DNA from 2 places in the Stenotrophomonas sp. STEN021 genome. Region 2 is predicted to be linked to the other one. Evidence: riboswitches for the same ligand, from Rfam matches in the RefSeq annotation. Region 2 holds a riboswitch; the other holds the start of a gene.
What was found. Region 2 has a riboswitch for thiamine pyrophosphate ahead of thiC (phosphomethylpyrimidine synthase ThiC). Riboswitches for the same ligand answer to the same signal wherever they lie in the genome.
Positions count from the first base shown of each region.

Region 1: it holds a riboswitch for thiamine pyrophosphate, as region 2 does, so the genes downstream of both, ACVOL0_RS09110 (TonB-dependent siderophore receptor) here and thiC (phosphomethylpyrimidine synthase ThiC) in region 2, are expected to answer to the same signal.

Region 1 covers NZ_JBRREH010000033.1:153-16,049, reverse strand. Annotated here, with positions in the region: gene ACVOL0_RS09180 (DNA internalization-related competence protein ComEC/Rec2) at 1-2,159, shown strand, start outside; gene ACVOL0_RS09175 (MotA/TolQ/ExbB proton channel family protein) at 2,163-2,825, shown strand; gene ACVOL0_RS09170 (ExbD/TolR family protein) at 2,830-3,252, shown strand; gene msbA (lipid A export permease/ATP-binding protein MsbA) at 3,249-4,994, shown strand; gene lpxK (tetraacyldisaccharide 4'-kinase) at 4,994-6,016, shown strand; gene kdsB (3-deoxy-manno-octulosonate cytidylyltransferase) at 6,053-6,826, shown strand; gene ACVOL0_RS09150 (low molecular weight protein-tyrosine-phosphatase) at 6,823-7,314, shown strand; gene ACVOL0_RS09145 (hypothetical protein) at 7,311-8,726, shown strand; gene uvrC (excinuclease ABC subunit UvrC) at 8,723-10,570, shown strand; gene pgsA (CDP-diacylglycerol--glycerol-3-phosphate 3-phosphatidyltransferase) at 10,578-11,192, shown strand; tRNA gene ACVOL0_RS09130 (tRNA-Gly) at 11,241-11,316, shown strand; tRNA gene ACVOL0_RS09125 (tRNA-Gly) at 11,377-11,452, shown strand; tRNA gene ACVOL0_RS09120 (tRNA-Gly) at 11,510-11,585, shown strand; gene pnuC (nicotinamide riboside transporter PnuC) at 11,719-12,315, opposite strand; gene ACVOL0_RS09110 (TonB-dependent siderophore receptor) at 12,312-14,486, opposite strand; TPP riboswitch at 14,556-14,651, opposite strand; gene ACVOL0_RS09105 (phosphotransferase enzyme family protein) at 14,695-15,831, opposite strand.
Region 2 covers NZ_JBRREH010000003.1:46,278-62,174, forward strand. Annotated here, with positions in the region: gene ACVOL0_RS01225 (AfsR/SARP family transcriptional regulator) at 569-1,303, shown strand; gene ggt (gamma-glutamyltransferase) at 1,577-3,280, shown strand; gene ACVOL0_RS01235 (BCCT family transporter) at 3,574-5,154, opposite strand; TPP riboswitch at 5,341-5,442, shown strand; gene thiC (phosphomethylpyrimidine synthase ThiC) at 5,558-7,432, shown strand; gene ACVOL0_RS01245 (DUF4136 domain-containing protein) at 7,540-8,130, shown strand; gene ACVOL0_RS01250 (ion channel) at 8,186-8,869, shown strand; gene ACVOL0_RS01255 (winged helix-turn-helix domain-containing protein) at 9,111-11,378, shown strand; gene ACVOL0_RS01260 (helix-turn-helix transcriptional regulator) at 11,512-12,414, shown strand; gene ACVOL0_RS01265 (TonB-dependent receptor plug domain-containing protein) at 12,476-15,316, shown strand; gene ACVOL0_RS01270 (HDOD domain-containing protein) at 15,639-15,897, opposite strand, start outside.

The DNA of each region.
Region 1 (15,897 bases), on a different contig from region 2:
ACCAGCAGCTGGCCGTTCACAGGGAGGCGCAGGAAGTCATGCTGACTGGCGTTGTAAGCAGCCTTCCCCAGCATGAGTTCCGCCGTACCCGCTTTCAACTGCGCCTGGATGCAAGCACCGATCTGGCGACGGATCTGCGCGGTCAGACGGTACAGGTGTCCTGGTACGACGATTTCGGTGCGACCGAACCCGGTCCGCGAATGCAGGTGCACGCGGGTGAACGTTGGCGATTGAACCTGCGTCTGCGTGCGCCACGCGGACTGGTCAACCCCGGTGGCTTCGACGCCGAGCGACACGCCTTGGCGCAGGGCCTTGCCGCCAGCGCGGTCGTGCGCCAATCGCCTGCACCGCAACGGTTGGCGACAGCTGCTGGACTGGGGGCATGGCGCGAGCGCATGGCCGCGCGGATCGCAGCGCAGGTGCCGGCTGCGTCTTCGCGCTATGTGCAGGCGCTGGCGCTAGGCGATACACGCGGTCTCGGCGAAGGCGATTGGCAGGTGCTGCGCGCGACCGGCTTGACCCATCTGATCGCGATCTCGGGCTTTCATGTCGGCATGGTCGCACTGTGCACGGCGTGGTTGGTGGCAGGGCTCTGGCGCTTGCTGCCTTGGTGCGGTCGCTATTGTCCGCGCCCGCAAGCTGTGGCCACTGGTGCGTTGCTCGGGGCAACGACGTATGCGGCGGTGGCTGGGTTCGGCTTGCCAACCGTGCGCACCGTGCTGATGGTTGCGGTGGTGGTGCTGGCAAGGCTTGGTCGCAGGCCGGTCGATGTTGCCGGCGCTTTGGCGTTGGCCGCCTTGGCCGTACTTTGGCTGGCGCCATTGTCGGTGTTGACCGCTGGCTTCTGGCTCAGCTTCGCCGGGGTGGCGTGGTTGCTATGGTGTCTGCCCGAGCGCACACATTGGCTGCGCGGGTTCTTGTCGGCGCAACGTGTTGCGACGCTGGGCCTGTTGCCGCTGACGGTGATGCTGTTCGGTCAGGCCTCGGCGATCGGTCCGCTGGCCAACCTGGTCGCAATTCCCTGGTGGAGTCTGGTGGTGGTGCCGCTGGCGCTTGTCGGTACTGCACTGGAGGCGATGTGCAGTGGCGCCGGCGGCGTAGCCTGGCGGGCCTCGGCATGGTGCTTCGATCTGAGTTGGCCGCTGTTCCAGATGCTGGGTAGTGGTGGCTATTCATTGTGGTGGCTGCCCGAGCCGGTGTGGTTTGCCTTGCCCTTGGCTCTGTTGGCTGCAATGTGGCTGTTGCTGCCGGCTGGGGTGCCGGGCAAGTGCCTGGCGGTACTGCTGTGGTTGCCGCTGTGCCTGCCATGGCGTGACAGGCCCGAGTGGGGGGAGTTCGAGCTGGTTGCGCTGGATGTGGGGCAGGGGTTGGCAGTGCTGCTGCGCACCGGCCATCACGCCTTGCTGTTTGATACCGGGCCGGCGGTAGCTGACGGCTTTGATGCCGGCGAGCGGGTGGTGGTGCCTGCATTGCGTGCTTTGGGCGTGCCGCGCCTGGATCGGGTAGTGGTCAGCCATGGCGATCATGATCATGCCGGTGGGTTGGCGGCGGTGCAGGGCGTTCTGCCTCCTGCGCAGGTGTTGATGCCGCCGGGGCTGGCCTTGGGTGCTGGTGCCGAATCGACCTGCCTGGCAGGTCAGAACTGGCAATGGGATGGGGTACTGTTTGAATTTCTGCACCCCACACCGGGTTTTCCCTATCTGGGGAATGAGTCCAGCTGCGTGCTGCGGGTGCAGGGCGCATATGGAACGGCCTTGTTGACCGGCGACATTGGCGAGGTCATCGAGCAGCGCCTGCTCAAACAGGCGCCGGCAAAGCTGCGTGCTGATGTGGTGCTGGTCGCCCACCATGGCAGCGGCGGCTCTTCCAGCCCCGGTTTTGTCGCGGCAACCGACGCGCGTCTGGCGTTGATCTCCAACGGTCATGGCAATCGCTTCGGTCACCCGCGCCAGGATGTGGTGGCGCGCTGGCAGCGTTCCGGGGCCGAGGTGCTGAACACGGCCGGGAGCGGGGCGCTGCAGGTATGGCTGGGCAGGGAGGGTTTACAGCTGCGGGAGCGCAGAATCTGGCGTTCAAGGCTATGGGACGCCGCTGAGCGGGTGCGGGCGGCTGCTATCCTATCTGACATCAAATACGCGGCCACGGCGCCGGAGGGTTGAAACGTGTGGGAATTGGTCAAAGCCGGCGGATGGCCGATGGTGCCGTTGCTGTTGTTGGGCGTGCTGGCGTTGGCGATCGTCCTGGAGCGTTTCTGGAGTCTGCGCCGCAACGAAGTACTGCCGCCGGGGCTGGGCCAGGAGGTCCGCAACTGGGCCGCGCGCGGCAAGCTGGATGCCTCGCATATTGATTCCCTGCGCGCCAACTCACCGCTGGGTGCGTTGCTTGCGGCCGCGCTTGAGGCACGTAACCGCCCGCGTGACCAGATCCGCGAGCGCATCGAAGACACTGGCCGCCATCTGGTACATCGGATGGGGCGTTTCCTCAATGCCTTGGGCACCATTGCCTCCGCAGGCCCGCTGCTGGGCCTGCTGGGCACGGTGGTCGGCATGATCCAGATGTTCCTGGGCATCCTCGATCACGGCGTTGGCGATGTGGGGCAGCTTGCTGGCGGCATCGGCAAGGCATTGGTGTGTACCGCAACCGGCATGATGGTCGCGATCCCGGCGTTGATGTTCCATCGCTACTTCCGTGGCCTGATCGATGGCTATGTGATCGAGATGGAGCAGGAAGCCAGTGCGCTGTTGGACGCACTTGATGGTCGTCCGGCAGTAATGGCAGCCAGCAAGGCTGCCGCGCCGCGCCCGGCGGCAACCGAGAAGGCCTGAGCCCATGCGGATTGGTAGCAATCGCACCCAGGATGAGCCGCATATCGATCTGGTGCCGTTGATCGATGTGATCCTGGTATTGATCATTTTCTTTGTGGTCACCACCACCTTCGATGCGCGCTCCACGCTGCAGGTGCAGTTACCCACGGCCAGCGACCAGAAGACCAGCGCGCCGCAGAGTTCGCTGAGCGTGCTGGTCAATGCCGATGGCCGTTACTTCGTCAACGATCAGGAAGTGCTGCGCACCGACATCGAGTCGCTGAAGCAGATCATCGCGCAACTGGCCGGTGCCGACCGTGAGCAAAGCGTCTTGCTGCGCGCTGACGCACGCACGCCCTACCAGGCTGTAGTCACCGCGCAGGATGCCTTGGGTCAACTCGGTTTTCGCCGGATCGCGATTGCAACCGCACCGGAAACCAAACAATGAGTGATAACGATTCGGCCTGGCAGGTCTACAGACGTCTGCTGGGCTTTGCCAAGCCCTATCGGCCGCTGTTGTTGATGGCCGGCCTGGGCATGTTGATCGAGGCTGGTGCGGGCAGTGGCTTCCTGATCCTGATGAGCCCGATCACCAATAGTCTGGTGAATCCGAAGGACATCAACCAGTGGATGCCGTTGGCCGTCATCGGGTTGTTCCTGTTGCGCGGTGTCGCCGGTTATCTGACTGATATGGGCATGGGCAAGGCCGCGCGCAGCATTGCCCGTGATTTCCGGGTGCTGGTGCTGGGCAAGTACCTGCGCCTGCCAGGGCAGCGTTTCGACTCCGAGCCAGTGCCATCGATGTTGGTGCGGCTGGGCTCGGACAGCGACCAGGTGGCGCAGGCGGCGATTGATGCGATGAAGGTAGTGCTGCAGCAATCGCTGCAGGCGCTGGGTTCGCTGGCGGTGATGTTGTACTACAGCTGGCAAGTGACGCTTGCGATCTTCGTGCTGGCGCCGCCACTGGCCTGGGTGATGAACATGGTGGCCAAGCGCTACCGGCGTATCAGCCACCGCATCCAGGAAAGCGGTGCTGATCTCCTGCAGGCTGCGGACCAAGCGCTGTCCAGCCATCAGGAAGTGAAGATCTACGGTGCGCAACCGGCTGAGCTGGATCGTTATACCGGCTTGGCCAATACCAATCTGCGGCTGGCGATGAAGGTTGAGGCGACGCGCAGTATTTCGTCGAGCATGGTGCAGTTGATCGGCGCGGTCGGCTTGGCTGCACTCTTGCTTATTGCGGGCCATGAAGCAGCTGCGGGGCGTTTGACGGTAGGCGACTTTGTTGGCCTGCTGATGGCGATGCTGGCGATCATTCCGGCGCTCAAGCAGCTGACCAACGTGCAGAACATGACCCAGCGTGGCATCGCCTCGGCGCAACGCCTGTTCCATGTGCTTGACGCCAAAGACGAAGTGGATGCGGGCAATCTGCCGCTCCAGCGCGCCAGAGGCCTGTTGGAGTTCCGGCACGTCACTGCCCGCTATACGGGCCAGGCCAAGCCGGCACTGGAAGACATCAGTTTCATCGCCAAGCCAGGCACGGTCACCGCCATCGTTGGCCGTTCGGGCAGTGGCAAGTCGACCCTGATCAAGCTGATTCCGCGTTTCTATGAAATCGAGGCTGGCGAAATCCTGCTCGATGGCCATCCGCTGCAGGACTACAAGCTGGCCGATCTGCGCCGGCAGATCGCATTGGTTGGCCAGCAGGTCACCTTGTTCAATGGCAGCATTGCCGAGAACGTCGCCTATGGCGAACTGCAGCAGCGCAGCACCGAGCAGTTGCAGCGGGCGATCGATGGGGCAAATGCCAGCGAGTTCGTCGAGCAGCTGCCGCAGGGCGTGGATGCACCGGTCGGGGCAAAGGGCGGTCGCCTGTCCGGGGGCCAGCGCCAGCGTCTGGCGATTGCCCGCGCAATGCTCAAGGACGCGCCGATCCTGATCCTGGACGAAGCCACCGCTGCGCTGGACAACGAGTCCGAGCGGTTGGTGCAGGACGCACTGCAGAAGTTGATGCCCGATCGCACCACGCTGGTCATTGCCCATCGCCTGTCCACCATCGAACACGCCGATCAGGTGCTGGTGATGGACCAGGGGCGCATTGTCGAGCGCGGCACCCATGCCGAATTGCTGGCAATGGGTGGCTTGTACGAACACCTGCATAGCATGCAGTTCCGCGACAGGCAGGAATGATGGCCAAGCAAGGACCGCAAACGCCCGCCTACTGGTATGGCGATGCGCCGGTGCCGTTGCCGGCGCGGTTGTTGGCACCACTGTATGGTGCGGTAACCGGTCTGCGCCGCAGTCTGTACCGCCGTGGCTGGCTACGCGCCCGGCAGGTGCCGCTGCCGGTGATCGTGATTGGCAACATCACCGCCGGTGGTACCGGCAAGACGCCGTTGACCATCGAGCTGGTCAATCGCCTGCGTGCAGCGGGCTGGAAGCCCGGTGTTGCCAGCCGCGGCTACGGTCGTGATCAGGCCGATACGGCGCGCTGGGTCACCGCCGATATGGACGTGGGCCTGGGCGGCGATGAGCCGGTGCTGATTGCCTGGAAAACCGGCGTACCGGTACGGGTGGACAAGGATCGGGTTGCCGCGGCCAAGGCCTTGCTGGACGCTGGCTGCGATGTGGTGGTCTGCGATGATGGTCTGCAGCATTACCGGCTGGCGCGCGATATCGAAATCGAGGTGGTGGATGCAGTGCGCCGCTATGGCAACGGGCGGTTGCTGCCGGCCGGCCCGCTGCGTGAACCGGTCTCGCGTGCTGCGCATTGCGACTTCCGGGTGGTCAATCTTGGGCAGACCAGTGATGCGACCATCCCCACGGAGGACTCGGGCTTTGGCGAATGGGCGATGCGTTTGTCCATCGATGTCGCACGGCCGCTGAAGGGCGGCCGCGACAAGCCTCTGCGGGCATTTGCCGGGCTGCGTGTGCACGCGGTGGCAGGTATCGCCAATCCGCAGCGGTTCTTCCAGATGCTGCGCGCGCGCGATATCGGCGTGGTGCCGCATGCCTTTGCCGACCATCATCGTTACACGCCGGAGGATCTTTCCTTCGGTAGCGAGTTGCCGGTATTGATGACCGAAAAAGACGCCGTCAAATGCCAGCGTTTCGCTACGGCTTGGCATTACGCGGTGCCGTTGCAGGCCGAGTTGCCGGCGGCATTCTGGGTAGCCTTGCTGGACCGCCTGGGTAAGCTTTCCCGCGGCTGAGGGCTGCCGTTGTCGAGCGTGTTGAAAGGAGTTCAGATGAGCGTTGTTCCCGAATTCGTTGTAGCCATTCCAGCCCGCTATGCTTCCACCCGCTTGCCGGGCAAGCCCTTGGCGCTGATCGCCGGGGAGCCGATGGTGCTGCACGTGGCGCGCCGAGCGCTGGCCGCCGGTGCCCGCGAGGTCTGGGTGGCAACCGATGATGCGCGCATCGCGCAGGCGGTGGCGGGGCTGCCCGGCATTCATGTGGCGATGACCGATCCTGCACATGCCTCCGGTACCGACCGTCTGGCCGAATGCGCGCGGCAGGCCGGTTGGGCCGACGATGTGATCGTGGTGAACCTGCAGGGGGATGAACCCTTCGCCCCTGCCGCGGGTATCCAGGCCGTGGCAAGGATTCTGGCCGACAGCGGCGCACCGATGTCGACGCTGGCAACGCGGGTGGAGGATGCGCCGACCTTGTTTGATCCCAATGTGGTCAAGCTCGTACGGACCTCGCAGGGTGATGCCCTGTACTTCAGCCGTGCGCCGATTCCGTGGCACCGCGATGGCTTTGCCAGCAGTCGCGATGTGCTTCCTGCAGGGCAGTGGCTGCGGCATATCGGTATCTACGGTTACCGGGCCGGTTTCCTGCAGCAGTTTGCCGCCATGCCGCCCGGTAATCTGGAGCAGATCGAATCGCTGGAGCAGCTGCGGGTGCTGGAGGCTGGTTTCCGCATTGCGGTGGCCTTGTCACCGGCGCCGTTCCCGCCGGGAATCGATACCCCGGAAGACCTGCATCGCGCCGAGGCGCAGATGAGGGCGGTGCAGTGAAGTTGCTGGTGGTCTGCCTGGGCAATATCTGCCGCTCGCCGATGGGCGAAGGAGCCCTGCGTGCACGGATTGCCGAAGCAGGACTGGGCAGTTGGGTGCAGGTCGACTCGGCCGGTACTTCGGGCTATTGGCATGCTGGCCGCAGTCCCGATCCACGTGCTGTTGCCTGCGCGCGCCAGCGCGGCGTGGACATAGCGGCTCAGCGCGCCCGCCAGCTGTTGGCCGAGGACTTCGAGGAATACGACCTGATCCTGTGCGCTGATGGCGACAATCTGCGCGACGCCCGGGAGCTGGCGCCGGCTGGGTTCGAGGCGCGTGCGGTATTGTGGCTGCCGTGGGCGGGCATTGACGGGGCCGATGTGGTGCCGGACCCCTATTACGGTGACGTGGCAGATTTCGAACACAGCTGGGCACTGCTCGATACTGCGGCCCAGGCCACAGTGCGTCGCCTGTCGCGGCGCGATGACTCCGGCATAATCCCTGCATGAACGACAACCGCGTAACGGAACTGCCTACGTCCGCTATCTGGCTGAACGCTGCGCCTGCAACCCTGCAGGACATGCGCGGCCGCCCGCTGGTGCTGGCCTTCGTCAACGGCGCGTCTGTTTGGTGCATGCAGCGGCTGGCCGAGGTCATGCGCTGGCAGGCACGCAATCCCGGCCGGGTGCAGCTGCTGGTGGTGCAGGTGCCGCGCTTCGAATTCGAGCGCGAGCCGCAACATGCGCTGAAATTGCTGCGCCGCCAGGGCATCAGTGCGCCCATCGTGCTGGATGCGCAATGGGACGCCTGGCGCCGCTTCGAGGTGCAGTCCTGGCCAACCTTGCTGATGCTCGATGCCTATGGGCAGGAGCAGGAACGCCTGGTCGGCGCAGCTGGCGACCTGGAGCGGGCCTTGAACAGCCTGGGCGAAGGCGTGATGCGTGCGCTGGACGACGACGGCTACGGCATCCGTGAGATCAACGCCGAGCCGCGCCTGCCGCTGCTGTTCCCGGCTGGCCTGGTGGCAACGGCCGACCGCCTGTATGTGGCCGACACCGGCCATCATCGGATTCTCGAGTGCAACCATGCTGGCCGGGTGCTGCGTCAGTTCGGTCTGGGCAGCGCCGACCTGATCAATGGCGGCACCGGCGAGGCGGCCTTCAATCGCCCGCAGGGTTTGGCCCTGGTGCGCGAAATACTGTATGTAGCCGACACCGGCAACCACGCCTTGCGCAGTATCAATCTGGTCAGCGGCCAGGTGGACACCTTGTGTGGCAACGGTCGTGCCGGTGATCCGCGTGCCGGCGTGTTGGCCCAGCCCTGGGACAGCCCGCTCAATCACCCGGCGGCAGTTGCGGTGGCCGACAACCAGGTCCATATCGCGATGGCCGGTGACAACCACATCTGGAGCTATGACCTGGGCAGTCGCGAGCTGCGCTGGCGGGCCGGTGCCGGCGCGGCGGAAGTGCGCGATGGCAGCGGTCATCTGGCGGCATTTGCACAGCCCAGCAGCCTGGTCGCAGTCCAGCAGGCGCTGTATGTCTGCGACGCCTTGGGCTCGGCTATCCGTTCGGTGCAACTGCGTGGTGACCTGGTGCAGACCCTGGTCGGGCAGGGGCCGTGGGAGTCGGGTAATGTTGATGGCCCGCGCTTGCGTGCACGCCTGCAGTACCCGCTGGGCCTGGCAATGGGGCCGGATTCGCCGCTGTTGTGGATTGCCGATGCAGGCAATGGCTCGCTGCGTACCCTGCGCCTGGGTGGTGGTGATCTGTCCACGGTCAATCTGCCCCGGCGTCTGCATGGCCCGACCGCGTTGGCGGTGGCCGCCGGCGCAATCTGGATTGCCGAGGCCGACGCGCACGCCGTACTGCGCTTTGATCCACTCAGCGGCGAACTGAGTGAAGTGCCGATTGAAGGATGACCGACGTCGTTGCCAATGAGTTCGATGGCAAGGCCTTCGCGGCGGCGCTGAGTACCGCGCCTGGTGTATACCGGATGTACGCTGCCGACGACACCTTGCTGTACGTGGGCAAGGCCGGTGCGCTGCGCAAGCGCGTAGGCAGCTATTTCAACGGCTCGCCGAAGAGCCGGCGCATCATGATGATGCTGTCGCAGGTGGCGCGGATGGATGTCACCGTGACCCGCACCGAGGCCGAAGCACTGCTGCTGGAAAACCAGCTGATCAAGTCGCTGAACCCGCGTTACAACGTTTCGCTGCGTGATGACAAAACCTATCCGCAGGTGTTGCTGACCCGCGAGCAATGGCCACGGATCGCCCTGCATCGCGGTCCGCGTGCGGTGCCCGGGCGCTATTACGGGCCGTATCCGGGCGTCGGCGCGGTGCGTGAAACGCTGAACCTGATGCACAAACTGTTCAAACTGCGCAGCTGTGAGGACAGCGTGTTCCGCAACCGCTCGCGGCCCTGCCTGCAGTACCAGATTGGTCGTTGCAGCGCGCCCTGCGTGGAACTGGTGCCACAGGCCGAGTACGACGAATCGGTGCGGCGCGCGGCGATGTTCCTGGAGGGCAAGAGTGACCAGCTCGCCGACGAATTGATGCAGGCCATGCAGCAGGCCAGTGACACGCTGGAGTTCGAGCGTGCCGCGCGGTTGCGTGATCTGGTCGCTTCGTTGCGCAGCATGCAGAACCGCCAGTATGTCGATGGCCGCGCCGCCGATCTGGACGTGCTGGCCTGCGCAACCCAGGGCGCCAGTGCCTGCGTGATGCTGCTGGCCTTCCGTGATGGCCGCAATCTCGGTACGCGCGCGTTCTTCCCGCGCACCAACGGCGAGGACAGTGCCGAAGAGGTGCTGGCCGCGTTTGTCTCGCAGTACTACGTCGAACATGAGCCGCCAGCTGAAGTGCTGCTGGATCGGCAGATTCCGGATGCGGAGATGATCGAGGCCGCGCTGAGTGCATCGGCCGAGCGCAAGGTGGCCCTGAAGTGGAACGTGCGTGGCGAACGCGCGGGATACGTGGAACTGGCAAGTCGCAACGCACAGATCACGCTGGTCGCCGAGATGGACAGTGCCGGCGCGCAGCAGGCACGCAGCGAAGCGGTGCGCGAGATGCTGGGCCTGGCCGAGCCGGTCAAGCGCGTGGAGTGTTTCGATATCAGTCACACCATGGGTGAGGCCACGGTGGCCTCGTGCGTAGTGTTCGATGCTGCCGGCCCGGTGCGCGCGCAGTACCGTCGCTACAACATCAGCGGCATCGAGCCGGGCGACGATTACGCCGCCATGCGCCAGGCCATCGACCGGCGTTTCCGCCGCGTAGTGGAAGAGGGTGGGGTGCTGCCAGACGTATTGCTGATCGACGGCGGCGCCGGACAGTTGGCACAGGCACAGGCAGCGCTGGCTGACCTGGGCGTGGAAGGGGTGATGCTGGTCGGCGTGGCCAAGGGCGTGGAGCGCCGTGCCGGCCACGAAGCGCTGGTGCTGCCTGATGGGCGCGAGCTGCGCCCTGGCGCCGCGTCACCGGCGCTGCAGTTCATCCAGCAGGTGCGTGACGAGGCTCATCGCTTCGCCATTACCGGTCATCGTGGGCGTCGCCAGAAGGCGCGCATGACCAGCAAACTCGAAGATATTCCCGGCATCGGTCCACGTCGGCGCGCCAGCCTGCTCAAGCATTTTGGCGGTATTGCCGGTTTGAAGGCGGCTGGTGAGGCTGAAATCGCCCGCGTGGAAGGCATCAATGCCGCCCTTGCTGCACGTATCTACGCTAACCTTCATGGTCTGTCGGTACCCGATCCGGCGGCGGAGTAATGCTGTAATGAAATTGACCATCCCCACCTGGCTGACATTGCTGCGGATCATGATGATCCCGGTGCTGGTGCTGGTGTTCTATCTGCCCTATGCATGGACAAATTTCGCCTCGGCGGCGATTTTCGGCCTGGCGGCGATCACCGATTGGCTGGATGGCTGGGTGGCGCGCAAGTACGAGCAGCATTCGGCATTCGGTGCGTTCCTGGATCCGGTGGCGGACAAGTTGATGGTGGCAGTGGCCTTGTTCCTGATCGTGCAGGGGCACCCGACGCCGTGGATGGCGTTCTGGGCGGCGGTGATCGTCGGCCGTGAAATCGCGGTGTCGGCATTGCGCGAGTGGATGGCCGAGATTGGTCAGCGCGCCAAGGTGCGGGTGGCGATGATCGGCAAGGTCAAGACCACTGCACAGATGGTGGCGCTGCTGTGCCTGCTGTACTCGGTGTCGCCCAATACCTCGTACAAAACCATCTGGATGGGCGAGCCGGTTTTCCACATCGGTGACTGGATGTTGGCCATCGCCGCTTTGCTGACTCTGGTGTCTGCGCTGCAGTACCTGCGTGCGGCCTGGCCGAGCCTGCGTGAAGACGAAAAGGCCGCGCGCAATAGTGCAGTCAAAAAGTGAACAGGCTGTTGACACCGTGGCCAATGCATGTAGAATTTCGCCTCCCAAGCGGGAATAGCTCAGTTGGTAGAGCGCAACCTTGCCAAGGTTGAGGTCGCGAGTTCGAGTCTCGTTTCCCGCTCCAGTTTCAAACATCGCTCCATGTTTACTCGTGGTTTGATGCGTAAATAGATGTAGCAAGCCTGCGGGAATAGCTCAGTTGGTAGAGCGCAACCTTGCCAAGGTTGAGGTCGCGAGTTCGAGTCTCGTTTCCCGCTCCAGTCTTGCGATCCATCTCGAATGTCGGTTCTCTGTTTCGCAGGTGCTGCATTCAATCCGCGGGAATAGCTCAGTTGGTAGAGCGCAACCTTGCCAAGGTTGAGGTCGCGAGTTCGAGTCTCGTTTCCCGCTCCAGATAATGACCAGCAGATTCCATGTGATATCTGCAGGTAAAGAAAAGCCCCTGACGGGGCTTTTTTGTTGTCCGCGATTTACCTTCAGCCAGCTGCTGCCGACATCGGCGGCAGCTGGCAATGCGTGACGCTGCTCAGCGCGCGCCGTGCGCTGCAGGTTCCGCAGCGGTGGTGTGGGCCGCTGCACTCCATGCACGCAACCCGATCACGGCAAGACCGAGGAAGAACACGTACAGCGCCGCGGTCACATGCAGTGACTTGAACAGATACGCGCCTACGTACACCACGTCGACCACGATCCATAGCCACCAGGTGGCGGTGTGGCGGCGTGCCTGCCACCACTGCGCGACCAGGCTCAATCCGGTCAGCATCGCGTCCAGCCACGGCAGTGATGCATCGGTGAAGCTGTGCATGCCGGCACCGAGCGCGATGCCACCAAGCAGGCCGATGCCCAGGTCACGCAGCATCTTGCTGCGTGACAAGGGCACGATGCGCACGCTGCCTTCGTCGGCGGCGTGCCGTCGCCAGTTGATCCAGCCGTAGACGAGGAAGACAGCAAATGCGAGCTGCAGCAGCGTGTCCGAATACAATTTGGCTTCGGCGAACACCAGCGCATACAGCGCTACCGACAACAGGCCGACCGGCCAGGCGACCATTCGCCGTTGCGCCATCAACCAGACGCCAAGGATGCTGCATAGCGCGGCCGACCATTCGAGCGTGGTGCTGCTCACAGCGCGATGCTCACCGATAGGCGTGCCTGACGCGGTGCGCCCGGGAACAGGTAGTAGTCGCCCAGGCTGCTGCCGGTGTCGCGCCAGTAGAAGCGGTTGAACAGATTGTCCACCGACAGGTTCCAGCTCACTGCGTGGCCTTGCAGCTGGTGCTTGAAGCGCAGCCCGGCGTCGAACACGTTGTAGCTCGGTGCGCGTACCGCACCATCAGCGCGCGCGGTATTGGCAGATGCGTAGCGCCAGCCGCCGGTAAGATCCAGCCCTTCAACGAAGGGCAGTGCATAGCTCAGGTGCACGCTGGCCCGCAGCTTGGGTACGTTGACCAGTTGGTGGCCTTCGTAGCTCGGCGTGCCGGTGTCGCGCGCACGTGCCTGCAATACGCTGGCGCTGGCGACGATCTGCAACGCATCGGTGAGCTGGCCGTTGGCGGTCAGTTCCAGGCCGGCGTGGGCCTGCTTGCCTTCCTCTACGAAGGTATAGCCGACGTCGCTGCCATCGGGCTTAGCGTACTGATAAGGCTGAGTGGTACGGAACAGTGCCGCGCCCAGGGTCAGCTGCTCGCTGCTGGAATACTTCACGCCGATTTCGAGCTGGCGCGACTGCACTGCCGGCAGGAAGGTGTCGGCGTTGGCGGTCCAGAACGGTGCTTCCTGGCCCAGCGAGATGCCTTCGACGTAGCTGGCGTAGGCATTGATGCTGTCGCTGGCCTTCCACATCACCGCAGTCTGCGGCAGGAAGCGCGATAGGCGGCTGCGGCGTTGTGGGTTGCCACGCTTGTCGTAGGCGCGTTCGTCCAGACGCACGTAGCGGCCGCCGGCCAGCCACTGCCAGTCTTCATTGAGCTGGATGCGGTCCAGTGCGAATACAGCGGTCTGGCGGCTGTCCAGGCGACGTGCGGACGCGCTAGGTATCAGCGGCGAGGGCTCGAACACGGGTAGCTGCTTGTCGTGGATATTGACCGTGCCGACGTATTCGTTGACGTTGCGGCGCTTGTCCACGGTGCGGCGGAACTGGTCGGCACCCATGGTCAGCTGATGGCCGATGTTGCCGGTGTTGAAGCTGCCGCGCAGCTCGGCGCGCAGCTCCTGGTTGCGACGGGTATCGTCCGGGCTGCGGTAGTCGTAGATGTCGTAGTCGCCGTTGGGGGCGAAGTAGTTGCCGGGTACGCTGCCATCGGCGCATTGCGCGGCGTAGTAGCAGCCGTAGGCGAATGCGACGTTGTCATCGATCACCGTGTGGCTGTGGCTGAGGGCAACGCGTGACTGCCAATTGGCGTTGAAATCATAGGTGTGCAGCGCGGTGATGTTGGTGCTGGCGATGCCCACCGGCTTCTGCCACGGCTGATAGCCAAGTAACTGTTCACGGTCCACGCTGGTCGGCAGTTCCCGTCCGCCCAGCAGCTGGTAGCCGGAGGCCGAACGCTGCGCGCTGGTCTGGTAGTTGGCATCCACTTCGAGCTTGCCGCGCTCACCGATCAGCCAGTCGGTCGCCAGCGAATAGAAGTTGCGGCGGCCATCGGCATGTTCGATGTAGGAACTGCTGTCGTCCCAGGCTGCGTTGAAGCGCAGGCCGATGCGCGGGGTCAGCCAATGGCCGACGTCGATGGCGGCGTAGCGCGAGCCTTCGTTGTCGGTACCCAAGGTGACGGTGCGTACTTCGGCTGGCCGCTTGCCGACGTAGTTGATGATGCCGCCTGGCGCCATCACGCCGGCCGCCAGGCCAGCTTCGCCCTTGAGGACTTCAACGGCCTGCAGATTCTCCAGTGCCAGCCGCTGTTCGCCGGCGATCGACATGCCGTTGAAACGGTAGCCGGTGGCCGTGTCCAGCGCGAAGCCGCGGATGGCGACATTCTGGTAATAGCCGACCGGGGCGTAGGCATCGCCCAGCGAAGCGTCATTGCTGGCCAGCTCGGACAGTGAGCGCACCTGCTGGTGGTCGAGGAAGTCGCGGTCCAGCACGTTCATCGATGCCGGCGTGCTTTTCCAGTCGCCGCTGCCGAAGCTGTTGACGCGGGGGTTGTCCGCTTCCGGCTGACGGGCCTGCACGCGTACGGCGGCAAGCTCGGTCGGCGAGTGTGCGGCAGCGGCATCAAGGCCGGTGTCGCTGGCGTACAGCGGCAGGGCGGTGCTCAGGGCGAGAGACAACAGCGTGGGGCGCAGGCAGCGGTTCATTCGATTCGTCTTCAGGCAACAAGGGAGACGAAGCGAAGGCGCGCATGCGCAGCGCCAATGACGGCGCTACGGCTGCTGCTCAAAGCTCCCTACGCCGGTGCAAACCGGATCAGGTTCCAAGGGACTCTCTCAGCCTGGCAACGCCAGGCACCCCCGCTTCAGGGACGCATTTCACTACAAATGCGAACGATTTGCGAGTCGGGCCGCTTCAGGCGGCCGCGTGCAGGGCCTGCAGCAGGGCTTGGCCGGGAGGGCTGGCGAACCACTCGGGGTGGCCAAGCATGAATGGCTGCCAGGCGACATCGGCATTTGCGGTGGAGCCGGTGACACCTTCGAAATACTCGACTTCGGACAGTGCAAAGTCGAAATGCACCATTGGCAGCAGGTCGGCCAGCAGGTGTACCCGTTCGGCAGACAAGGGCAACACCTCGCGGTAGCCGTCGAGCAGGGCCAATGCGATATCGATACGTACCGCCTCGGCGCCGCGCTCCAGCTCCAGCCAGGCCACGGCGTTGCGTTCGATGGCGGTGGCCAGATCGAACAGGGCGCTGGTGGGAGAAGCCAGGCCGAAATCGAGCACGCTGCTGACCTGCATCGCGTTGTCGCCGTGGCCCCACAGCAGGTTGGAGACATGCCAGTCGTTGTGGGCCCACAACGGCGGCTCGGCCTGCAGCCGCGCTGCCAGTCCGGTGTGCCAGGGCAGGACGCTGCGCTGCAGTTGTTGCTCCCAGGGAATGCGCGACAGGTAGCGGGCAAGACCGGGTCGATTGCGCAGGTCGGTCTTGAGCGCCGTGATGGGGTCTTCTGCGCGGATCAACTCATCACGTGCGACCAGCAGGTGGGTGCTGCGCTGGGGGGCCTGATAACTGGCGGAGGCGCGGTGCACGGTGGCCAGCATGCGGCCGGCGGCTTGCGCGCGTTCGATTTCGGTCAGCAGCGTCCACGAAGGGGCATCCCGGTACAGGTCCTGGCCATCGGCTACGGCATGCAGCTCGTAGGTCCAGTCGCCGTGCTCAATGGCAGTCTGGCCATCGTGGCCATGCAGGAGCTGGGCAACCGGCAGCCCTGCCTTGGCGAGGTGGGTGATGAACTGATGCTCTTCCAGCAGGCAGGCGGCACTGCGCACCCGTCGGTGGTGCCGTTTGATGAAGATATTGCCGTGTGGGCCGGCGGCGATGGCGGCGGCCGACATCGGTCGCGGGCTGTGCCATAGCAGCGTGCTGCCTGGGGCCAACTGCGGGTAGCGATCATTCAGCCAGGCAAGCTCGGTCGCATTGATGGCAGGCCAGTCGGCAGCCACTTCATCATTGTTGAGGCCTTGCACGCGGTGTGATTGCGGGGTCATCAGGACAGGCTGGGGCAGGTGATGCGAGGGAGGCGCGATGGTACGCCAGCCCCGCCAAGGCTGCTC
Region 2 (15,897 bases):
TTTCAGATGAAATAGAAGCTGGAAACGAAAAACCCCGCGCCGGGGCCGGTGCGGGGTCTTTGTTCGAATCTGGCATTTTCTGCTACGCGCCAGCTCGCCCCGCCCCTGTAGGTTCGGTAATAAGTACGAGTACAAGCAGCGACGCCGCGGCGTGAGCCGGGGTCGAAGGCGAGTTGGCGGTGGTGTTGTGGCGTTGCAGCATCAGTCGAGATAACCACCGCAGGCAGGTGCGTGTCAACGCTTGCAGGTGTGATTTTCTGGTTTCGCTGCGTAAGCCCCGTCGTGGCGGCATGGTTGCGGCTGAAACCTACACGTACGAGCGTCCACTGAGGCTGGATTGCGCGGATTCGGGCCAATCCGGCGGTTTGGATTGGCGCGGGAGAGAAATTTTGTCCGGGGGGTGATTGGATTGCGCCGCTTTTGCCGGTTTAGGAAGTAAGAGGCTCTTTTCTGGGCCGGCCGGAGGAAGGAAGCCATGATGCAGTTAACAGGACAGCACATCACGTGTGCAGGCGGGCACCGCTGTGACGGACCCCGCGGCGAGCCGACGCCAGGTCTGGTGCAGCTGATGGGCCAGGGAGGGGGGCTGCCTGCACCGCTGATCTACCGGAAGGGTTGGACCCTGCTCGGCTACCTGGCGATCGAGTCCAACCGCATGCATTCGCGGGCAGCGCTGGCGGCCTTGTTGTGGCCAAACCTGGGTGAGACCAGCGCACTGACCAACCTGCGCCAGGTGCTGAGCAACCTCAATCGCTTCTGCACCTTGGTTTTGGGGCAGGGCATCCTGCGCATCGAGCGCTCTGCGGTTGGTCTGATGCGCGGCAGTGAGCCACTGTTCGATGTCGATCTGCTGCAGCAGACGCCGTGTGAGTCGGTCCATCTGATGGCCGAGCAGCGGGTGTTCCTGGATGGAATGGAGGACATTGCCGATTCCAACTTCCAGAGCTGGCTGGCGAGCACCCGGCAATTGCTGGACGCGCAGCTGATCGATGCGGCGGCACACTGCTGCGATGAAATGCTGGAAGCCGCCCGTTGGGAGCCGGCGGTGCAGCTGGCCAATGCCTTGAGTCAGCGCGATCCATGGAATGAAGTGCATACCCGACGGGTGATGCGCGCCCATGCCGGTACCGGCATGCATGGTGCGGCCTTGAAGGTCTACCAGCGATTCGAATCGACACTCCAGCAGGAACTGGGCTTGCATCCTGGCCAGGAGACGCGTGGCCTGCTTGAGCAGATCAGTGGTGGGGCCAGCGGTGGGCATGAGGCAGCCGGATTGATTGCAATGGCGTCTGCGCGGATCTAGGGCTGAGTTGCCCGTGGTGATCTGCGAGCAGGCTGTTTTTCTGTGGGAGCGGCGTCAGCCACGAAGCTGAGCTTGCCCAAACCTCCTCATCTGAAGATCTCCTTGCTTCGCGGCTGACGCCGCTCCCGCAAAGACAGTCCGATGCCGGCGAGCCCTGCTCGGCTGGCTTGAACGCCTGGGCGAGGGCGAGCGTTGTACGAAGCACATGCGCAAGGCGTGCGTCAGCGCGGGGGCTGGGCTATCGTCCAAGCATTCCCTTGCTGGTTGTCCGCCATGCTGCGTACCGCGTTGTTGCTTGCTCTATCCACGGCGTCGGTAACGACGCTTGCTGCAGACCGTCTGACCGGTCATGAATTTGCCACCCGTTCGGAAGTCATCGCGCCACATGCGATGGCGGCCACGTCGCAGCCGTTGGCCACGCAGATCGCGCTTGACGTGATGAAGGCGGGTGGTTCGGCGGTGGACGCAGCCATCGCCGCAAATGCTGCCCTGGGCTTGATGGAGCCCACCGGCAACGGTATTGGCGGCGATCTGTTCGCGATTGTCTGGGACCCGAAGACGCAGAAGCTCCATGGTTACAACGGTTCGGGCCGTTCTCCGCGTTCGCTGACGCTGGCCGAGTTGCAGCGGCGCGGCCTGAAGGAAATTCCAGCGACCGGGCCGCTGCCGGTGTCGGTGCCTGGCGCGGTGGATGGCTGGTTCGCCTTGCACGAACGCTTCGGGCGCAAGCCGATGGCGGAGAATCTGGCACCGGCAATCGCCTATGCGCGCGCAGGGCATCCGGTGTCGGAGGTGATTGCCTATTACTGGGATCGCTCGGTGCCCAAGTTGTCGCAGTATCCGGGCTTCAAGGAACAGTTCACCATTGATGGGCACGCGCCGCGCAAGGGGCAGATGTGGCGCAACCCGAACCTTGCCAACACCTTGCAGCGGATTGCCGATGGCGGTCGCGATGCGTTCTACAAAGGCGACGTCGCCAGCAGCATTGGCGACTACTTCAAGGCCAATGGCGGCTACCTGAGCTACGAGGACATGGCTGCGCACCAAGGTGAGTGGGTCGAGCCGGTCAGCAGCAACTACCGCGGCTACGACGTGTGGGAGCTGCCGCCCAACAGCCAGGGCATCGCCGCGCTGCAGATTCTCAATGTATTGGAAGGCTACGATTTCTCGAATATCCCCTTTGGCTCGGCAGAGCACATCCATCTGTTTGTCGAAGCCAAGAAGCTGGCGTTCGCCGATCGCGCCCGCTTCTATGCGGACCCGGCATTTTCGCCGGCGCCGGTACAGCGGCTGATATCCAAAGAGTACGCCGCACAGCGCCGTGCGCTGATCTCGATGGACAAGGCCTTGAAGGAAGTGCAGCCGGGCACGCCCAGGCAGCTGGAGGAGGGCGACACCATCTACATGACCGTGGCCGATGCCGACGGCATGATGGTGTCATTGATCCAATCCAACTATCGCGGCATGGGTAGCGGCATGGCGCCGCCGGGCCTGGGTTTCATCCTGCAGGATCGCGGCGAGATGTTCGTACTGCAGAAAGACCATCCCAACGGCTATGCGCCGGGCAAGCGTCCGTTCCAGACCATCATCCCGGCCTTCATCACCAAGGACGGCAAGCCGTTCGCCAGCTTTGGCGTGATGGGCGGTGCGATGCAGCCGCAAGGGCATGCGCAGATCGTGATGAACCTGGTGGATTTCGGCATGAACCTGCAGGAGGCTGGCGATGCGCCGCGTATCCAGCATGAGGGTTCGACCGAGCCGACCGGGCGGGCCACGGCGATGCGTGATGGTGGCGAGGTCAATCTGGAAACCGGGTTTTCCTACGAGACGGTACGCAGTTTGATGCGCAAGGGGCATCGCGTGGTGTTTGCCGATGGCCCTTATGGTGGTTATCAGGCGATCATGCGTGACCCGGAAAGCGGCGTTTACTACGGCGCTTCGGAGAGCCGCAAGGACGGGCAGGCGGCGGGGTACTGATCTTTGCTTCTTGTGGTTGTAGCAGGGCCAAAGCCAAAGCCAAAGCCAAAGCCAAAGCACCCCTCCCCAACCCTCCCCTTCGCTGCGCGAAAGGGAGGGGGTAGAAGCGGCTCCGTCGCCATCTTGTAGATCGCCAAGAACGGCCCCCTCCCTTTCGCGCAGCGAAGGGGAGGGTTGGGGAAGGGGAGCTCTTCGCTGCCGTCCTTACCACCCAATTGTTCAGCCACATTGTGCAGCTGGATGCGAAGCCAGCCAGATGCGCCGCGGCAATTCACAGCTCCCGCAGCTCCCGCCTACTTGTCCAGACCTGGCGAATGCTCAGTGACTGCACGTGCTTCTTCCTGTGCCGCCTGCTCGCGCTCGATCCATGCCTCCATCATGTGCCGTGCGCGCTGCGCGAGCCGACGCTGGCGGTTGTGCTCGGCGTCCAGTATGCGGTACAGCGATACCATCACCAGCACCATCAACAACGCGAAGGGCAGCGCCGCAATGGTGATCATACCCTGCAGTGCTTCCAGCCCGCCTGCCAGCAGCAGCACCGCCGCGATCAACGCAATGGCCACCCCCCATACCAGCTTGCGCGACAAGGGCGGGTCGCCAGCATCGTCGGTGGACATGCTGGCCAGTACCAGCACCGCAGAATCGGCTGAGGTGACAAAGAAGATCATCAGCAGGACCAGCGCCAGTACTGACAGCAGCAGCGACGCCGGCAGGCTGTCAAACAGGGTGAACAGCACCGTCTCATAGCCATTGCCCAGCGCCAGCACCAGGTCGGTGTGGCCGAACAGCTGCGTCCATAGCGCGGTGCCGCCGAATACGGAGAACCACAGGAAACCGAGCAGGGTGGGGGCCAGCACCACGCCGACCACGAACTCGCGCACACTGCGACCGCGCGATACGCGGGCAATGAACGAGCCGACGAACGGTGCCCAGGCAATCCACCAGGCCCAGTAGAAAATGGTCCAGTCCGCAACCCAGGTGCTGCCGGAGAACGGCGACATGCGCAGGCTCATGGTCACCAGTTGGTTGAGGTAGGAGCCCAGCGTGGTGGTGAAGGTATCGAAGATGAAACCAGTCGGGCCCAGCACCAGCACTGCGGCCAACAGCAGCGCAGCCAACGCCAGGTTGAAGTTGGACAGCCACTTGATGCCGCGCTCCACGCCGCTGCTGGTGGACAACATGTAGAGCACGAAGGCCACGGCGATGACGGTCAGCTGCAAGGGCACATCGGCACGCAGCCCGACGACGCGTTGCAGGCCGGCGGCGATCTGGATGGTGCCAAAGCCCAGTGTGGTGGCTACACCGATCGCGGTGGCGACTACCGCGGCGATATTGACCAGCTTGCCGAACCAGCCGCGATGGTGACGGCCGATGATCGGCTGCAACATGTCGCTGACCAGGCCGCGGCCATTGCGGTTGTACTGGAACCAGGCCATCGCCAGCCCGATCAGTGCATAGATCGCCCAGGGATGCAGGCCCCAGTGGAAGAATGCATAGCGCATGGATGCGCGCGCAGCGTCCATGCTCTGCGCAGGCAGGCCTTCGGGCGGGGTGACGAAATGTGACACCGGCTCGGCCGCGCCCCAGAACACCAGTCCGATGCCCATGCCGGCCGAAAACAGCATCGACAGCCAGCTGGCATTGGAAAAATCAGGCTCGGCATCCTCGCCGCCAATACGCAGGCTGCCAAAGCGGCCGAAGGCCAGGTACAGCAGGAAGCTGAGTGTCAGGAACACGATCAGCAGGTACATCCAGCCGGCGCCTCGAACTACCTGGGCCAGTGCGGCCTGCACCACGTCGTTGAAGGGACCGGGCGCGATGCCAGCGATCAGCACCAGCAAGGCAACCAGGGCGATGGAAATTCGGAACACCATCGAGGCTTCTCCGGTCATGGGGTGGAGGGAAGCAGGCCATGGCTTGCAATACGGTCGGCGCGGATTCCGCGCCATCGGTGGAGAACGTGTTTACCCCTGTCGATCCTACTGAATGCGACGTCAGTGTTCCGTTAGCGCCATCACTGGCATGGCTTGCGCCAGTGCTATCGGTTTGTGGTCTAATGCCGCCCGAAGCGGGGGTACCGTGACCATTGGGTCGCGGTTGAGACATACCCTTCGAACCTGATCCGGCTGATACCGGCGTAGGGAAGCTTCGTGTGCCGCCAGTCGATGTGCCCGTAGTGGGCCAGGGCCGGCTGGCGTACGCCTTCGCTTCGTTCCGTCATGCGAATCCCTCGCGTGGCCTTCGCACACCGCGTGCGGACAGACAGGACGAATGCCAATGAATACACAGCCCAGCCTGCAGCAACAGGCCCAGCAACTCTCCGAGTCGGTGACCCGGCCGATTCCAGGTTCGCGCAAGATCTTCGTCGCTGGCTCGCGCGCGGACCTGCAGGTGCCGATGCGCGAAATCGCGCTGACCCGCACGCCAACCTTGTTCGGCGGCGAGGACAATCATCCGGTTACCGTGTACGACACCTCTGGTCCTTACACCGATCCGCAGGCCACCATCGATCTGGCAGCGGGCTTGGCGGCGGTGCGTACGCGCTGGATCGAAGAACGTGCCGATACCGAGCAGTTGGCCGGGCTCAGTTCCGAGTTCGGCCGTGCCCGTCAGCACGATGCCAAACTCGATGCCGTACGTTTCCCCGGCCGCACGCTGCCCCGGCGTGCCATCGGCACCGCCAATGTCACCCAGATGCACTACGCGCGCCGTGGCATTGTCACCCCTGAGATGGAATACGTCGCCATCCGCGAGAACCAGCGGCTGGACGCGGTGCGTGATGCCGGCCTGCTCGCGCAGCATCCGGGGCAAAGCTTTGGTGCCAGCATCCAGCAGATCATCACTCCGGAGTTCGTACGTGACGAAATCGCGCGCGGTCGCGCGGTGTTGCCGAACAACATCAATCATCCCGAGTGCGAGCCGATGATCATCGGCCGCAACTTCCTCACCAAGATCAACGCCAACATCGGTAACAGCGCGGTGTCGTCCGGCATCGCAGAGGAAGTGGAGAAGCTGGTGTGGGCGATCCGTTGGGGTGGCGATACGGTGATGGATCTGTCCACCGGCAAGCACATCCATGAGACACGCGAGTGGATCGTGCGCAACTCGCCGGTGCCGATTGGCACCGTGCCGATCTACCAGGCGCTGGAAAAGGTCGATGGTCGCGCCGAAGCGCTGACCTGGGAGATCTTCCGCGACACCTTGATCGAGCAGGCCGAGCAGGGCGTGGACTACTTCACCATCCACGCCGGCGTGCTGTTGCGGCATGTGCCGCTGACGGCAAAGCGGGTTACCGGCATCGTCTCGCGTGGCGGCTCGATCATGGCCAAGTGGTGCCTGGCACATCACAAGGAGAACTTCCTTTACACGCACTTTGAAGACATCTGCCAGATCATGAAGGCCTATGACGTGTCCTTCAGCCTCGGTGATGGCCTGCGCCCGGGCTGTATTGCCGATGCCAACGATGCGGCGCAGTTCGGTGAACTGGAAGCGCTGGGCGAGCTGACAAAGATTGCCTGGAAGCATGATGTGCAGACCATCATTGAAGGCCCCGGCCATGTGCCGATGCAGCTGATCAAGCAGAACATGGACAAGCAGCTGCAGGAGTGCGGCGAAGCGCCGTTCTATACGCTTGGGCCACTGACCACCGATATCGCCCCGGGCTACGACCACATCACCAGCGCGATCGGCGCAGCGATGATTGGCTGGTACGGCACTGCGATGCTCTGCTACGTGACGCCGAAGGAGCACCTGGGTCTGCCCAATCGGCAGGACGTGCGCGACGGCATCATGGCGTACAAGATCGCCGCACACGCCGCTGATCTGGCCAAGGGCCATCCGGGTGCGCAGGTCCGCGACAACGCCTTGAGCAAGGCGCGCTTCGAGTTCCGCTGGGAGGATCAGTTCAACCTCGGTCTGGACCCGGAGAAGGCCAAGGAATTCCATGACGAGACGCTGCCGAAGGATGCACACAAGCTGGCTCACTTCTGTTCGATGTGCGGTCCGCATTTCTGTTCGATGAAGATCACCCAGGATGTGCGCGAATACGCCGCCGAGCAGGGGCTGGAGGAGGCGCAGGCGCTGGCGGCGGGGATGGCCGAGAAGTCAGCGCAGTTCCGCGAGCAGGGCGCACAGGTCTACCGCGTCGAATAGACCGGCGACAGGGGCGGGGCACCCATGCCGGTGCCCCTGCCGCTGCTTGACGCCAGCGCAGGTACAGACGTGCTAGCGTGCAGCCGTCCACACCACAGGGGTAGGCCATGAAACTTCGCTTCGTTTCTCTGCTGTTCGTCTTGTCCACGCTGCTCCTGCTGGGCGCCTGCGCCAGCACCCCGCGTGTCGCCAGCCAGGCAGATCCTACTGCCGACTTTTCGCGTTACCGCAGCTTTGCCTTCTTCAGCCCGCTGGCGCTTGAGCAGCACGGCTATACCACCATCACCAGCAATCGCATCCGCGCCGCGGTACGTACGCAGATGGAGTCGCGTGGTTATCGCTTCGATGAGGCCAATCCGGACCTGTGGGTGAACCTCAACGCCTACCTGCAGGACAAGACCCAGGTCACCACGATGCCGGAAGTGGATTACGACTATTACTACAGCTATCGCGCCCGCAGCTATGTTGCCGTGCCGTACTGGCGTGACCGTACCGACGTGCGCCAATACACCGAGGGCACCTTGAACGTGGACGTGGTGGATGCGCGGAAGAAGCAATTGGTTTGGGAAGGCGTTGCGGTCGGTACGGTGGGGCGGCTGAAGCCGGAGCAGCGTGGCGAGCGGATCGATGCGGCGGTGGCGGCGATCTTTGCCACCTATCCGTATCGCGCCGGGATGGCAGCTGGCACTACTCCCTGAGTCCCGCGCCTGCGGGCCTCGGTTCAACTACCCGTTCGGCACTGGCAATGAAGGGATGCAGATGCAGCTGCGCTTGAAGTGGATCGTGATCGCGCGCAGGCACCCCTCGGCGTGGTTGCTGGGGGTGCAGTTGCTCGGGGTATTGCTGTACCCGGCGATGGAGCACATGCCGGCTGGGCGCGCGCTGTTTGGTGCGTTCGGCATGCTGGTGCTGGGCTTGGCGGTATGGGTGGTGCGGCGCAGCCCGCTGCTGTTGTGGCTGGCCTTGACCCTGGCGATCCCGGCGGTGGTGTTCTCCATCGCCGGTGCCTTGTTGGGGCGCTATTCGCTGATCGCGGTGGCGCAGGCATTCGAGAGCCTGCTGTACTTCTATACCTCCTGCAGCCTGATCGCCTACATGCTGCAGGATCACAAGGTCACGCGTGATGAGCTGTTTGCCGCCGGCGCCACCTTCACCTTGCTGGCCTGGGCATTCGCGTTTGCCTATTCAGTGTGCCAGCACATCTATCCGGGCAGTTTTGTCGCCACCAACGAAGGCGATTTCAGGAGCTGGGTCGAGTTGCTTTATCTCAGCTTCAGCTTGTTGTCAGGGGTGGGCCTGAGTGACGTGGTGCCCGTGCACCCGCAGGCACGTGCTTTGGTGATGCTGGAGCAGTTTGCGGGCGTTATGTACGTTGCATTGGTGGTTTCGCGGCTGGTTGGCCTGACCATCTACAAGGCAGAGAAAACTGAACGCTAGATAAAAAAATCGCGCCAGAAGGCGCGAATCATGTAGCTGATTATGTAATTACGTCGGCGAGAGAGAGCCTGATGTCGTCCACGTTTGGCACGTGGGGAACCTGGTTAGAGTAATATCTGTTCCAGATAAAACATTTGCTCTGTGCGTTGATGCCTTTTGCGGAATTTGGCGGCTTGTAAGGGCATGGGCCCGGATAGCTGGACACAGGATGCGTGTCCGCCAGCGATTTTGAAAGACCGCGATGGCAACGAATCCCACCGAAAAACCTAGCTCTGACCGACTGCGCGTCGGTGAGTGTCTGGTAGTGCTTTCCTCTCGTGAGGTGCACTTGCCAGGAACACACAAAACCCAGCGGCTCACGCCCAAATCGGTGGGCGTGTTGTTGGCGCTTGCGCGCAAGCCAGGCCAGGTGGTGACCCGCGAGGAACTGTTTGCCGAGGTCTGGCCGGACACCATGCCGACCAATGATGTGCTGACCCAGGCCGTAACCCAGCTGCGCAAGGTGTTTGCCGCAACCGAGGCCGGTGAGGCCGCGCCTTATATCGAGACCATCGCCAAAACCGGCTATCGGTTGCTTGCCCCGGTGGCCTGGGAGTCAAGGGCAGATGTCGTGGCTGTTGATGCGTTCGAGCGTGTTGATGTGCCGGACACGGCTTGTGCACCTGCAGACGCACGCGAAACAGCACGCAACAAACGTCGCAAGCTGCGTCGATATGGCTTGTTGGCAATTGGTATCGTGTTGTTGCTCAGTACCTTGGTAATGGCATGGTTGTTGTGGCGTGATGCGCCATTGCAGGTTGATGCGACGGTTGTCGAAGGCAACCGGGTGGTGGGCAGCCCTGCACGTCCCTATCGTTTGATCACCGCAAGCGAAGGCGTTGAGGTCAATCCTTCGCTTTCGCCTGATGGTGCGCTGGTGGTGTTCGCCCGCGAAAAGGACAACAGCTCCAGCTTGTGGATACAGAGCGTGAGCAATGCCACCGCAACGCCGCTGCTGGTGCCACCTGCGGGGGCATCGGACCGTTTCCCGGTGTGGTCACCCAACGGCCGCAATATTGCCTTTGCGCGCTTCCTTCCGCAGGGCGATTGTGAGGTGTTGGTGGTGTCGGCTACGGGTACTGGCCTGCGTCGGGCCACGCGTTGCGATGGTACCGACATGCTCAGCTTTGACTGGGCGCCGGACGGTGCCAGCCTGTTGTTTGGCTCGATGACCGGCCGTTACGCCAGCCGCGGTATCCGCAGTCTGGATCTGGCATCGGGACGCTGGTCGTCTTTGCAGTACCAGATGGGCACTGACGATTTCGACTATGCGCCGCGCTATTCGGCGGACGGCAAAAAGATCGGCTTCGTGCGTAATCCCCAGGTCGGGGATATGTGGGTGATGGACGCCGATGGCAGCAATGCACAGCGTTTGACCGACGAAGCCGCCGAGATTCGTGGCTGGAGCTGGTTGGGGTCGGATGAAATGGTGTTTGGCCGCCGCATCGACAGCGAAGCACGCCTGTATCGGTTGGACGTGGCCACGCGGGCGTTGCGTGACATGGGCATTGATAACGCACAGAGTCCAGCGGTGTCCCGGGGCGGTGGCAATCTGGCATTCATGCGCAGCCAGCCGCAGATCGGCTTGTTCCGCATTCCGCTGGGCAGCGGCGGTGCGCCACAGCGCTTGTTTGCTTCGTCGGCGCGGGATGGCCAGCCGATGGTCTCGCCTGATGGTGCGCAGCTGGCCTTTACCTCGGACCGGTCCGGTGCGTTTGCGCTGTGGTGGGCGCGCCTGAATGAACCTGCATCCCTGCAGATGATCGAAGGCTTGCGCCCTGAGGCGCGCCAGCCGATGGACTGGTCCAGCGACGGGCGGCGTCTGCTGGTGACTGGCCGCGATGCGGATGGGGCGCCGGGTATTTATGAGGTGGCGCCCGAAGAAGGCCATTGGAGCAAGCTGCCGGTGCCTGCGCGTGAACCGTTGCAGGCGATTTATGGGCCTGCAGCCAATACGTTGCTGGTGGTGGAGCGTGGTGACGACGAGCGGATGACGCTGACCTTGTTCGATCGTAGTCAGCAGCCCTGGAAGCGCCTGGCATCATTGGATGGTGTGTCGCAGGTGCGCTACGACGCGGCAGGGCAACGGGTCCTTTTCACACGATTGGCCAGTGGCGGGCTGTGGCAGGTTGCGGCAAGCCTGGCACCGGACAGCATGAAGACCGTGCACGCCGAGTTGCCCAGTCGCTGGCGGTACCGCACTTGGGCGGTGGCGGCCAATGGTGCGGTGGAATACCTGGACATCAGCCGCGACTGCAGCAGCCGGCTTACTGCCATTGCCGGAAATGGAACCAGCCAGTGTCTGGATGCGAGCCGTTTCAGTGCGGGCAATGGCGTGAGTCTTGCTCCTGATGGCAAGGCGGTTTTCGTCGCCTTGGTCGCTGCGGACAATGCCGATATCGGGATGATGCGTATTCCGCAACGTGCCCCGCGGCGGGTGATGGGGCTGGCTAAGTGGTTGTCGCCGTAAGGAAAAATTGTTTCGGAAATTTTTCGTATGACTTATCGGGAAGAATTCGCAGCATTCTAAGCGGACTTTCCTGACCCGCTTCGCCAAAGTTGGCAAAACGTTCGCTCAATAAGAGCAAACGATGGTGTGCGACATGCGGCAGGTTTCGTGGGTGGATCGTGGTCAGTCGGTATCGTTCGAAAAGCCTGCGGAGGACGGCCCGCGGCCAGCCTGTGTCGGCGTGGCCCGGCTGGGCAGCCTGCAGACCTCGGGCACTGTGTTCACCGTGTGGCTGCAGCTGCGTGGCACTGCCTGGGTTGAATCCAAGGAAGGCAAGTTCCGTCTGCGCCAGCGCGAGTGGATTGCTTTTGAAAAGGAATCGCGTCCGCTGATCCAGGCGGGCCGTGATGGCATGTGCATCGGCATCAGTCTGGATACCGATGCACTGCGCATGCTCGGCACCCTGGCCGACTGCAGTGTCTATACCGGTCGTGGCCGCATGAGCCTGGGCGAGGCGCGCTTGGCGTTGCGCCTATGGCGCGAGGCGCAGGCACCGGGAGCGACCGTCCATCAGTTGCGCCCCCTGCTGCTGCACCTTGCCTCGCTGCAGCGTGATCTTGCCGGCACCGTGCAGCGCTGCCCGGGCCGTTCGCGCATCCGCAAGCGCCAGGTGTTTGGTCGCATGCAGCGCGCACGCATGTACCTGGAAGGCAATAGCCACCGGGTCGTGCGCATTGGTGAGCTGGCCGAGCTGACCAATTTCTCCAGCTGGTATCTGTCCAAGACCTTCCAGAGTCTGTATGAAGAGAGTCCCCAGTCGCTGTCGGCAAGGCTGCGGCTGGAGCGTGCAGCGATGCTGTTGCGCGATACCGACATGATGATCGGTGAAGTGGCCTCCGCCAGCGGTTTTGACAACTGCTGCAGCTTTGCACGGGCGTTTCGTGCACGTTTTGGTGCATCGGCAACGCAGTATCGGGAGCTGCCAGAAGTGTTGAGGCCAGACTCGGCAAAGCTTAAGGACGACTCGCGCAAAACCAAGGTGGCAGTACGAACGTAACGTTCAGGGGTGTTTAACACACCGCTAACTTTGTCGTTTGTTTAGCTCTTTGGAGAGATTGATGAAGCTTCGTAATTCTGCAGTGCGGTTGGGCTTGCTCCCGGCCGGCATTGCTATTGCCTTGACCCCGTCTTTTGCTTCGGCGCAGGAAGCTGCTGCCGGTGCCACCACCCTCGATCGCCTGGAAGTCACCGGCTCGCGTATTCGCGGCGCCAACATGGAGACCCAGCAGCCGATCCTGACCCTGAGCCGTGAGAACCTGGAAAAGCAGGGCTTCACCTCGGTGGCCGACGTACTGCAGAACATGACCTCGGCCGGTTCCCCGGCAATCTCGCGTTCGGAATCGCTGGCTTCGGGCGAGAACGTGGGCGGTTACTACATCGATATCCGCAACCTGGGCGCCAACCGCACCCTGGTGCTGATGAACGGCAAGCGCCTGGGCGCTACCTCGGGTGGCTACCAGGATCTGAGCCAGATCCCGATGTCGGCCATCGAGCGCATTGAAGTCCTGAAGGACGGCGCTTCGGCCATCTACGGTTCGGACGCCATTGCCGGCGTGGTCAACGTGATCACCCGCAAGAAGTTCGACGGTGCTGAAGCCAACGTCCATGTCGGCCAGTACGGCGAAGGCGACGGTGAGCTGAAGCAGTACTCCTTCACCATGGGCGCCACCGGCGAGCGTGGCAGCCTGACCCTGTCGGCTGAGTACTCCAAGCAGGATCCGGTGATGGCCGGTGACCGTTGGTACTCGCGTGATGGCGGCCGTGGCCCGAACTCGACCTCGGCTGACTGGAGCGCGCTGACCAACAAGGGCAGCTGGCTTGGTCCGTGCGGCCCGGGCGGTGCAGACGCATGGTGCACCCTGAATCAAGGTGGCGATCCGAAGAATGTTGCTGACTACCATCCGATTACCCAGGATGAGTTCACCAACGCCAACCCGGAAATGAGCCTGCAGACCGGCATCGAGCGCAAGTCGGTGTACGTCAATGGCACGTACGACTTCACCGATAACATCTCGTTCAATGCGGACATCCTGTACAACGAGCGCAACACCGACCAGCAGATCGCTGGTTACCCGTACCAGTCGCAGTCGGCAGCAATCAACACGCCGATGGCCGCCAACTCGGCATTCAACCCGATCGGCAAGGAAATCCAGTTCCGTCGTCGTCTTTCGGAAGTGCCGCGTACCACCGACAGCCAGCTGAAGACCCTGCGCTTTGCGCCGTCGGTCAGCGGCTTCTTCGATTTCGCAGGCAAGTCGTTCGACTGGAACGTCGGCGCACTGTTCAACCGCAACGAGTCGGTCAAGAGCAATCACGGCGACATGAGCCTGATCGCTGCGCGTCAGGCATTGGGCCAGTCGTTCATCGACGCCAATGGTGTTGCCCGTTGCGGCACCGCGGCCAAGCCGATCGCCGGCTGCCTGGCATGGAACCCGCTGCTGCCGATCGGCGTTGCAGGCCCGGGTTCGCTGGACAACAAGGAACTGCAGGAATTCCTGTTCCCGACCTTCACCACCACCGGCGTCTCCAAGACCACCTCCTTCACCGCTGACCTGGCTGGTTCGATCGTGACCCTGCCGGCTGGTGAGCTGGGCTTCGCGTTCGGTATCGAGCACCGCGAAGAACAAGCACGCTACGTGCCGGATGCGTTCATGCAGTCGGGCCAGTACACCGGTCTGGCGCAGAGCACCACCAACGGCAAGTATGATCTGGACGAGGTCTACCTCGAACTGAACATCCCGGTGCTGGCCGACATGGCGTTCGCCAAGGAACTGACCATCAACGTTGCTGGCCGTTACTCGGACTACAGCAACTTCGGCGACACCGTGAACGGCAAGTTCGGCGTGACCTGGCGTCCGCTGGATGAACTGCTGGTCCGTGGTACCTACGCCGAAGGCTTCCGTGCACCGTCGATCGACAACATGTACGGCGGCGTTGGCGCGAGCTTCGAGCGTTACATCGATCCCTGCTCGGTAGGCGTGGCTGGCAGTGTTGCCGGCAATGCCGCATGCACCGCCGCTGGCGTGTCCCCGAACTACGTGCAGCTGGGTCAGGGTTATGTGCCGTGCACCACCTCGCCGTGCGCTACCCCGGACCAGTTCATGTCTGGTTCCAATCCGAACCTGAAGCCGGAAACCTCCAAGAGCAAGACCATGGGTCTGGTGTGGAGCCCGCGCTGGGTGCAGGGTCTGGACATCTCGCTTGACTGGTACAACTACCAGATCAGCGACATGATCATCTCCGACAGCGTCAGCCGCATCCTGCGTGATTGCTACGTGCTGGGTAACAGCAGCCGTTGCGCCGGTATCGTGCGTGCGGCCGATGGCCACATCAGCGAGATGTTCTATGGCCTGGCCAACCTGGGCCAGATGGAAACCGAAGGCTACGACCTGGGCGTGAAGTACCGTCTGCCGGAGATGTCGTTCGGTCAGATCTCCATCGACTCGCAGACCAGCTACACCGCCAAGTACGACGAAGCCGGCCAGAACAAGGCTGGTGACAACATCACCATCGGCAACGTCGGTTCTCCGGGTATCTTCCGCGTGCGCTCGAACCTGGGCGTGAATTGGGAGTACGGCGACTTCGGTGTCAACTACACCGCGCGTTACTACTCGGGCATGAAGGAAAGCTGCATCACCACCGCCGAGGGTTGGTGTGACCAGCCGAACCGTTACCAGAACGGTGAAAAGGCTCCGCTGCGTACCACCGGTTCGAACACGTTCCATGACCTGCAGGTCAGCTACAAGGCTCCGTGGGATGCCACCATCGCAGTGGGCGCGAACAACCTGTTCAACCACCGCGGTGCGCTGCAGTACTCGGCACCGAACAGCGCCTTCGCGTACTACGGCGGCTTCGACATCGGTCGCTTCCTGTACCTGAAGTACACCCAGCGCTTCTGATCCATCGAAGCACTGTGATGCATGACAAAGGGTGGGCCGTAAGGCCCACCCTTTTTCTTTGCGCGCTGGGTAATCCTTGCTGCAGGGTGTGCATTGCCCGCCAGTCAGTGGCGCAGTGAAAGCAGGGCGACAGGTAATCCATCAACACCTGCAGCCCCGTGGGCCCGTAGCCCGGATAAGCGCGGCGCAGCCGGGATGAGCCGTGCAACGCCAGCCAACGCTGCGTGCGCAGGTCAATCACCTTCAATATGCAGAAACAACAACGGCCGCTATGCGGCCGTTGTCATTCAATCCCGGGTTTGCAGCGCAACCAAGCGCAGTCTCAGGCCTCCAGGCTCAAGCCCATCAGCTCATCGGCCATCGCCCGCCACTGCTCCAGCTTGGGCAGTACACCGACATTGGCCAGATACTGCTCATCAACTGCGGTACCGGCGGCCAGCGCAGTGGCGACGTGGACGGCACCGGCCACCCAGAAGCTGCGCACGTTCGAACGCCCCGGTTGCAGCTGGAACGCGACCGCCTCGATGATCGGCATTGGCAGGCCCCACAGACCCATCAGATAGGCGCCGGCCTCGGCATGG